DNA from 2 places in the Pseudoalteromonas sp. TAE56 genome. Region 2 is predicted to be linked to the other one. Evidence: predicted binding sites of a transcription regulator. Region 2 holds the regulator's gene; the other holds the start of a gene.
The links. The regulator sigma-54, encoded in region 2, starts transcription at its own class of promoters, with help from an activator protein. The targets are predictions, from matches to a motif close to GTTGGCACGNNNNTNGNNT.

Region 1: the regulator sigma-54 is predicted to act here: its motif matches at 2,154-2,172, upstream of L656_RS0110170 (ferritin-like domain-containing protein).

What each region holds. Positions count from the first base shown of each region.
Region 1 is NZ_AUTN01000100.1:6,394-9,820, reverse strand. It holds gene L656_RS0110180 (TonB-dependent receptor plug domain-containing protein) at 1-889, shown strand, start outside; gene L656_RS0110175 (ExbD/TolR family protein) at 962-1,354, opposite strand; gene L656_RS0110170 (ferritin-like domain-containing protein) at 1,667-2,110, opposite strand; gene L656_RS0110165 (LysR family transcriptional regulator) at 2,288-3,226, opposite strand; gene aceK (bifunctional isocitrate dehydrogenase kinase/phosphatase) at 3,246-3,427, opposite strand, start outside.
Region 2 is NZ_AUTN01000103.1:19,312-22,738, reverse strand. It holds gene lptC (LPS export ABC transporter periplasmic protein LptC) at 1-45, shown strand, start outside; gene lptA (lipopolysaccharide transport periplasmic protein LptA) at 35-580, shown strand; gene lptB (LPS export ABC transporter ATP-binding protein) at 577-1,302, shown strand; gene L656_RS0111060 (RNA polymerase factor sigma-54) at 1,372-2,871, shown strand; gene hpf (ribosome hibernation promoting factor) at 2,898-3,185, shown strand; gene ptsN (PTS IIA-like nitrogen regulatory protein PtsN) at 3,190-3,427, shown strand, end outside.

The sequences.
Region 1 (3,427 bases), on a different contig from region 2:
TAATAATGTAAGTACGCAATTTGTTGTTGATACTAATGGTAACTTAGTTGCAGAAGAGGTTGGTACATTTAGAAATGATTCAACACTTGCGCAAAGCTTAGGTATTCCAAAGCTTAAAGAAGAAAAATCACAAAACCGTAGTTTAGGTATTGTGTATAACGTTACAGATAATATTAATGTAACCGTTGATTACTATTCAATTGATATTGACGACCGTATTGTAATTAGTGACCGCTTAGGTAAAGGTTTATCTACAAGCCTTGATGCTGCATTAAATAGTGCGGGGGCTGGCGTAGGGCAGTTTTTCTTAAATGGTGCTGATACTGAAACTCGTGGTGTTGATTTTGTAGCAACGTGGAACACTGAAGGTTTAGGCGGTACGCTTGATTTTACACTTGCAGCTAACTTCACTAAAACAGATGTTGTATCGTTATTTTCTCCTGCTGGCTCAAGCCTTGAGACAGTAAGTGTAGATGATATATTTTCAGCGGAAGATATCTCTATTATAGAAGAGTGGCAACCAGAGGATCGTATTAACTTAAGTGCACTTTATCAACGTGATGATTGGACAGTTAACCTGTCACTTAATCGCTTTGGTGAGTACACAGTAGAAGATGGTGGACGTCAAACGTATGGCGCAGAAATTTTAACTGACGTTAAAGTTAACTACTTCGTTACTGAAGATTTGTCGGTAAACATTGGTGCAAATAACTTGTTTGACGTTTACCCAGATAAAAACGAAATAGGTAACTCTCGCTCAGGTACTATTGTGGATGCTAGTGGCAACACAGTAATAAGTAGCTCAGGTGTGTTTGACTACTCACGTCGCTCGGCTCCATTTGGATTTAACGGTGCTTACTACTACGTAGGTGCAGAATACCGTTTTTAATTAATAACCTCCCTTTCGTTATTTAACTCAAAGGGCCGTAAGGCCCTTTTTTTGTTTTAGCTTGGGCTCATTTTATTTAGAAATCAAACTTATTGAATAATCATCGTATTGCTTAATATTATTCATTACACTCATTAAAGTATTATGTGTACTGTTTTCGTCTGCGGTTATAAGTACCGAACTTATTTCATATTTAGCCGCGAACATCGCTAAATTAGACGTAACTTGCTCTAAATCAATTAACCTCCCTGAAAAATATACTCCGTTACTTTCATCAATTCTAAATAAAGCATTTTTAACAGGCTTATCTATTTGAGGGCTGTCGAGTGGTCGGTTTAATTCAATAGCCACAGGTTTTACAAAAGATGTAGTTACAATAAAGAAAATTAGTAATATGAACACTATGTCTAACATCGGGGTCATATCTACATCAGCATTATTTTGTAGTTTGGTTAGTTTTTTCATATTGGACCTTATTTTTAATTAAATGCTGCGGCGCCACAGCAAGGTTTTAGGTACCTATTAACAAAATTAGCACAGCAAAAATAAAGCGTGGTTAAATAAATATTCTAATAACATTAAATATTTGTACTAATTATGTATTAAAATGTGGTGAAATAAGGTGGTGTTTATACTGATCTGCTTAAATATGGGTCTATTTAGCATCGTTATAATGTAATGCAATTTGTTAAATTGCTTAAAAAACTATGTAGATTGGTATTAGAGGCAATAAAAAACCCAGCTCGAGGCTGGGTTCTAGTTATGCGCTATGTCAGCTTAATGCTTTTGCATACGGCTCATTTCTGCATGGCAGCTTTGCATTGTTAATAATGTTTTAGCCAGTGCAGCTTCGCAGTCAGCTGGTTGCGGTTTATCCATTGCTGCTTTAATTTCTTCAAGGGTTTTATCTTCTACCTCTTCGAGCTCTTTTACATACGTGCTGTCGTTGTGTGAGGTGAAAGTAGTCAATAGGGCTGTGTACGCACGTCGTGCTTCAACTGCGAAAGATGAGCCATCTTCACGTTCGCCTTTTTCATTAATTGCATATGGCTGCAAGCGCTCAACACTCACTTTTCGGGCATCTATCATACGCTGAAAAAGTGCACCAATAGCAGGGTCTTCAACTTTTCCCTGCGCCTTTTGATAAAAATCTATGCCGCTGTTCATAACTTGAATGATGTCAGTAATATGATTTACTTCTGATCCTTGATGGGTGTTCATAATGACCTCTTTAATTAAATGAATGTATAGTTCAATTTAATAAAAGCAATGTATGTTCCACGTTTCAATAGTTATGTAGTTATTTGATTTTATTGGTTTAATTTTGTTTTAGTAAGATGCTAAGTTAACAGGCAGAAAATTAACCTAGCAATTTTTACATTATATTGTGTAATAAAGTTATTTTAGCTCTTCAGCTACTTCAGCTACTTTTTGACGTAACCAAATGTGACTCGCATCGCGATGTAACAGTGGGCTCCAAATCATATCAAGCTCAAAAGGAGGAATTGGAAATGGTGGCTCTAAAATTTTAAGCCCCGGATCATCTAAATATATATTTGCGGCTTTTGAAGGAAGGGTCGCAATCAAATTTTTCTCTTTAGCTAAATGAATTGCCACATGGTAGTTACGCGTAAAAGTGGCAATATTACGATGCTTACCAAAGTGAGCAAGTGCTTCGTCAACCCAGCCAAGTTTTTGCACATCTTTAGGGTCCATGCCTACACCTACACCAAAACCTGTTTTGCTTACCCATATATGGCGCGCTTTTAAATAGCTGTCGAGACTAAAGTTTTCAATTATAGGATTATCGGCTTTTACTAAGCAGCAAAAACTATCTTTCCAAATACGTTTATGATGAAAAGACTGAGGTAAGTTTTCAAAACGGTTGATTGCCATATCTACTTTACCGTTTTCTACATCATGAAAGGTGACATCACTTGGTGTGAGTATATCTAAAGTAGTATCGGGGGCTTCTTCGTGCAATTTACTTAAAAGCTTTGGTGCTAATGTACTTGCAGCGTAATCACTGGCCATTATTCTAAACACACGCTTACTTTGGCTTGCCTCAAATTCTCGATTAGGAGCTAGAGTTTCTTCAAGGGTCATTAATATGCCACGAATAACGGGTTGTAACTCCAAAGCACGCTCGGTAGGCACCATACCATCGCTGGTACGAACTAAAATAGGGTCGTTAAATAAGTTACGAAGACGTTTAAGGCCATTACTCATTGCAGGTTGCGTTATACTCAATTGATTAGCAGCGCGTGTTACGTTGCATTCTCGAAGCAATGTATCGAGGTAAACGAGTAAATTTAAATCTATTTTACTTATATTCATTGTGTGTGTCCTTTAGCGCTTACCAGTGGTGAATAAAGCGCTGTGCTGTCGGGTATGGGTAAATATGACTTACCTGACCATTTTTTATATTTTGTTGTGCCTGCTTCCAAAAGCTAACATCTATAAGCTCAGGATGAGTGCTGAGTAAAAACTTCTTATACATAGGGTTTGGCATTACAAATGTACAAAGCTGCTCAGGAA
Region 2 (3,427 bases):
ATAAAACTAATTAACCATACGCGAACCATATATTATGACCAATAAAATATTAAAATCACTTATTATTCCTACACTTATACTAGCATTTAATAGCAGTGCTGCAGAGCCAAATACACAGCCTGCTGCAAATCAAATATCAATAAGCGCCGATAAGCAAGAAGGTCAATTAAAAGCTAATGTCGGGATTTTTGAGAAAAACGTTGAAATTATTCACGGTAACCGCCGTATTACAGCCGACCGTCTCGAAGTACATAAACGCGATGAACTTGGTGATAATAAGCAATTATTAATTGCCACTGGTAGCCCTGCCCACTTTGAAGAGAAGCAATCAGACGGCACGACTATGAGCGCCAGTGCTGACGAAGTACGTTACGATGTATCTAAGCGTTTTTTAACGCTTGTTGGTAATGCACAGGTATCGCAAGCAGGACAAAAAATAAATGCTAAAAGCATTACCTACGACATTGAGCAACAGCTAATCAGTGCCGAAAAAGATGAAAACTCAACTGACCGCGTTCATACAATTTTAGTACCCATTGAAACTAAAAAAAGTAAAAAAAGCGACAAAGGTCAACCATGAGCACATTAAAAGCAGAACTATTAGCAAAGAGCTATAAAGGCCGTGAAGTTGTAAAAAACGTTGGCCTTGAAGTAAAAGCGGGCAGTATTGTTGGCTTACTTGGCCCTAACGGCGCAGGCAAAACAACCACGTTTTATATGATTGTAGGCCTTGTGCCTAGCGATAAAGGTAAAATATCGATAGATGATAACGATATTACTCTTTTACCTATGCATAGTCGTGCTAGATTAGGCATAGGCTACTTACCGCAAGAGTCTTCAATTTTCAGAAAGCTAACTGTTTATCAAAACTTAATGGCTATTTTAGAAACGCGCAAAGAGCTAAATAAACAAACTCGAGAAGATACACTCGATAAATTATTAGATGAATTTAGCATACAACACATTCGCGATAGCCAAGGTATGGCATTATCAGGTGGCGAACGTCGTCGTGTCGAAATAGCACGTGCGCTGGCAGCAGATCCTAAATTTATATTACTGGATGAACCGTTCGCTGGTGTTGATCCAATTTCAGTATTAGATATAAAGAAAATAATAGAACATCTTAAAAATCGTGGGATTGGAGTATTAATTACCGACCATAACGTAAGAGAAACCCTTGATGTTTGTGAAAAAGCCTACATTGTTTCTCATGGGGAGCTGATTGCATCAGGTACTCCAGAACACGTATTAAATGATAAAACAGTACGCGATGTTTACTTAGGCGAGCAATTTAGGCTGTAACATTTACGCCATGTCTTTAAGCATCTGCTAGTATTAATTATAACAACATAAAAGGATTGTTAGAGATACATGAGGCAATCACTACAGCTGCGCATGGGCCAGCAACTTACAATGACTCCACAGCTGCAACAAGCTATTCGTTTGTTGCAACTCAGTACATTGGATCTCCAGCAAGAAATACAAGAAGCTCTCGACAGCAACCCGCTATTAGAGGTTGAAGAACAAGACTACTCAGAAGATGCTGCTGGCAAAAACGAGCAAAAAGCTGATACCGATGACATAACTGTTAGCGCATCTGCCGATGATGCTCCAAGCGAATACGAACAAGATAGTGGTGAAGCACTTGCGAAAGACACGCTAAGTGACGACATGGCTATGGATGTTAGCTGGGATGAGTACATGAGTGCCGCTCCTGCAGCATCATCGGGTCCAATGCCTGAAGATGAATCAATTTATCAAGGTGCCTCTACAGAGACGCTCCATGAGTATTTAATGTGGCAGTTACAATTAACGCCATTTAGCCCTACAGACGAAGCTATTGCTATTGCCATCGTAGAAGCAGTTGATGATTCAGGTATTTTAACACTAAGCTGCGAAGAGATTTTAGAAAGCTTTAATCAAGAAAACGAAGATGATAACGAAGTCGAACTTGATGAAATTGAAGCTGTATTAAAACGCATCCAACTGTTTGATCCTGTTGGTATTGCTGCACGTAGTTTACAAGAGTGTTTGTGTATTCAGCTTAATCAGTTTGATAAAGAAACACCTTACATTAATGAAACAAAAATGATTTTAACCGAGCATATTGATTTATTAGCTGCTCGTGACTATCGTACATTAATGAAGAAAACCAAGCTCAAAGAAGAAGAGCTTAAAGAAGTAATGACATTAATCCATACTCTTAGTCCTAAGCCAGCAGATACTATTGTAAGAGAAGAATCTGAGTATGTTATTCCAGACGTGTCAGTTAAAAAAATTAAAGGCCGCTGGGTTGTTGAGTTAAACCCAGATAGCATGCCTAAAATTCGTGTTAATAGCCAATACGCTGCAATGTCTCGCACTGTGAAATCGAGTGGTGACAGCCAGTTTATTCGCTCGCATTTACAAGAAGCTAAATGGTTTATTAAAAGCTTAGAAAGTAGAAACGACACACTTTTAAAAGTAACTAATTGTATTGTTAAGCAACAACAAGGCTTTTTTGAACACGGCCCTGAAGCAATGAAACCAATGGTTTTAAATGATGTTGCTGAAATGGTAGAAATGCACGAATCAACAATTTCGCGCGTAACAACTCAAAAGTATATGCATACACCCCGTGGTATATTTGAGCTTAAATACTTTTTCTCAAGCCATGTAAGCACCGAAAACGGTGGTGAATGTTCATCTACAGCAATTCGTGCACTTATCCGCAAATTAATCGCTGCAGAAAACTCAGCAAAACCATTGAGTGATAGCAAAATAGCGGATATATTGGCTGAGCAAGGAATTAAAGTAGCAAGACGTACAATCGCAAAATACCGCGAATCTCTGGCTATTCCACCGTCAAATCAACGTAAAAGCTTGATCTAAGACGCAAAAAAAAGAGGGTAATGCTTATGCAACTAAACTTAACTGGTCGTCACGTAGAATTAACCGATTCACTAAGAGACTATATTAATACCAAATTTGCGAAGCTAGAAAGACACTCTGATCATATTAATAATGTTCATGTCATTCTCGATGTAGAAAAATTAAATCAAAAAGCAGAAGCCACAATACATGTAAGTGGTGCTGAGCTATTTGCCTCTACGGAACATCAAGATATGTATGCCGCCATTGACTCGTTGATCGACAAGCTCGATCGACAAGTAATTAAACACAAAGAGAAGCTTGCTCGACACTAATATGATGAAATTAAGCTCACTTATATGCCAGGACTGCAGCAAAGCTGCGGTCCTTTTTAATAGCAAAAAAAGAATTTTAGAGTTCATTAGCGAACTTGCTCACGACAAACTTCCGTATTTACCGCAACAGGATATCCTTACTGCTTTAATGAGTAGAGAGAAACTGGGTAGTACAGGTATTGGCCGTGGCATTGCCATTCCTCATGGTCGAATGAGCGGTGCAGAAGAGCCTTTAGCTTTAG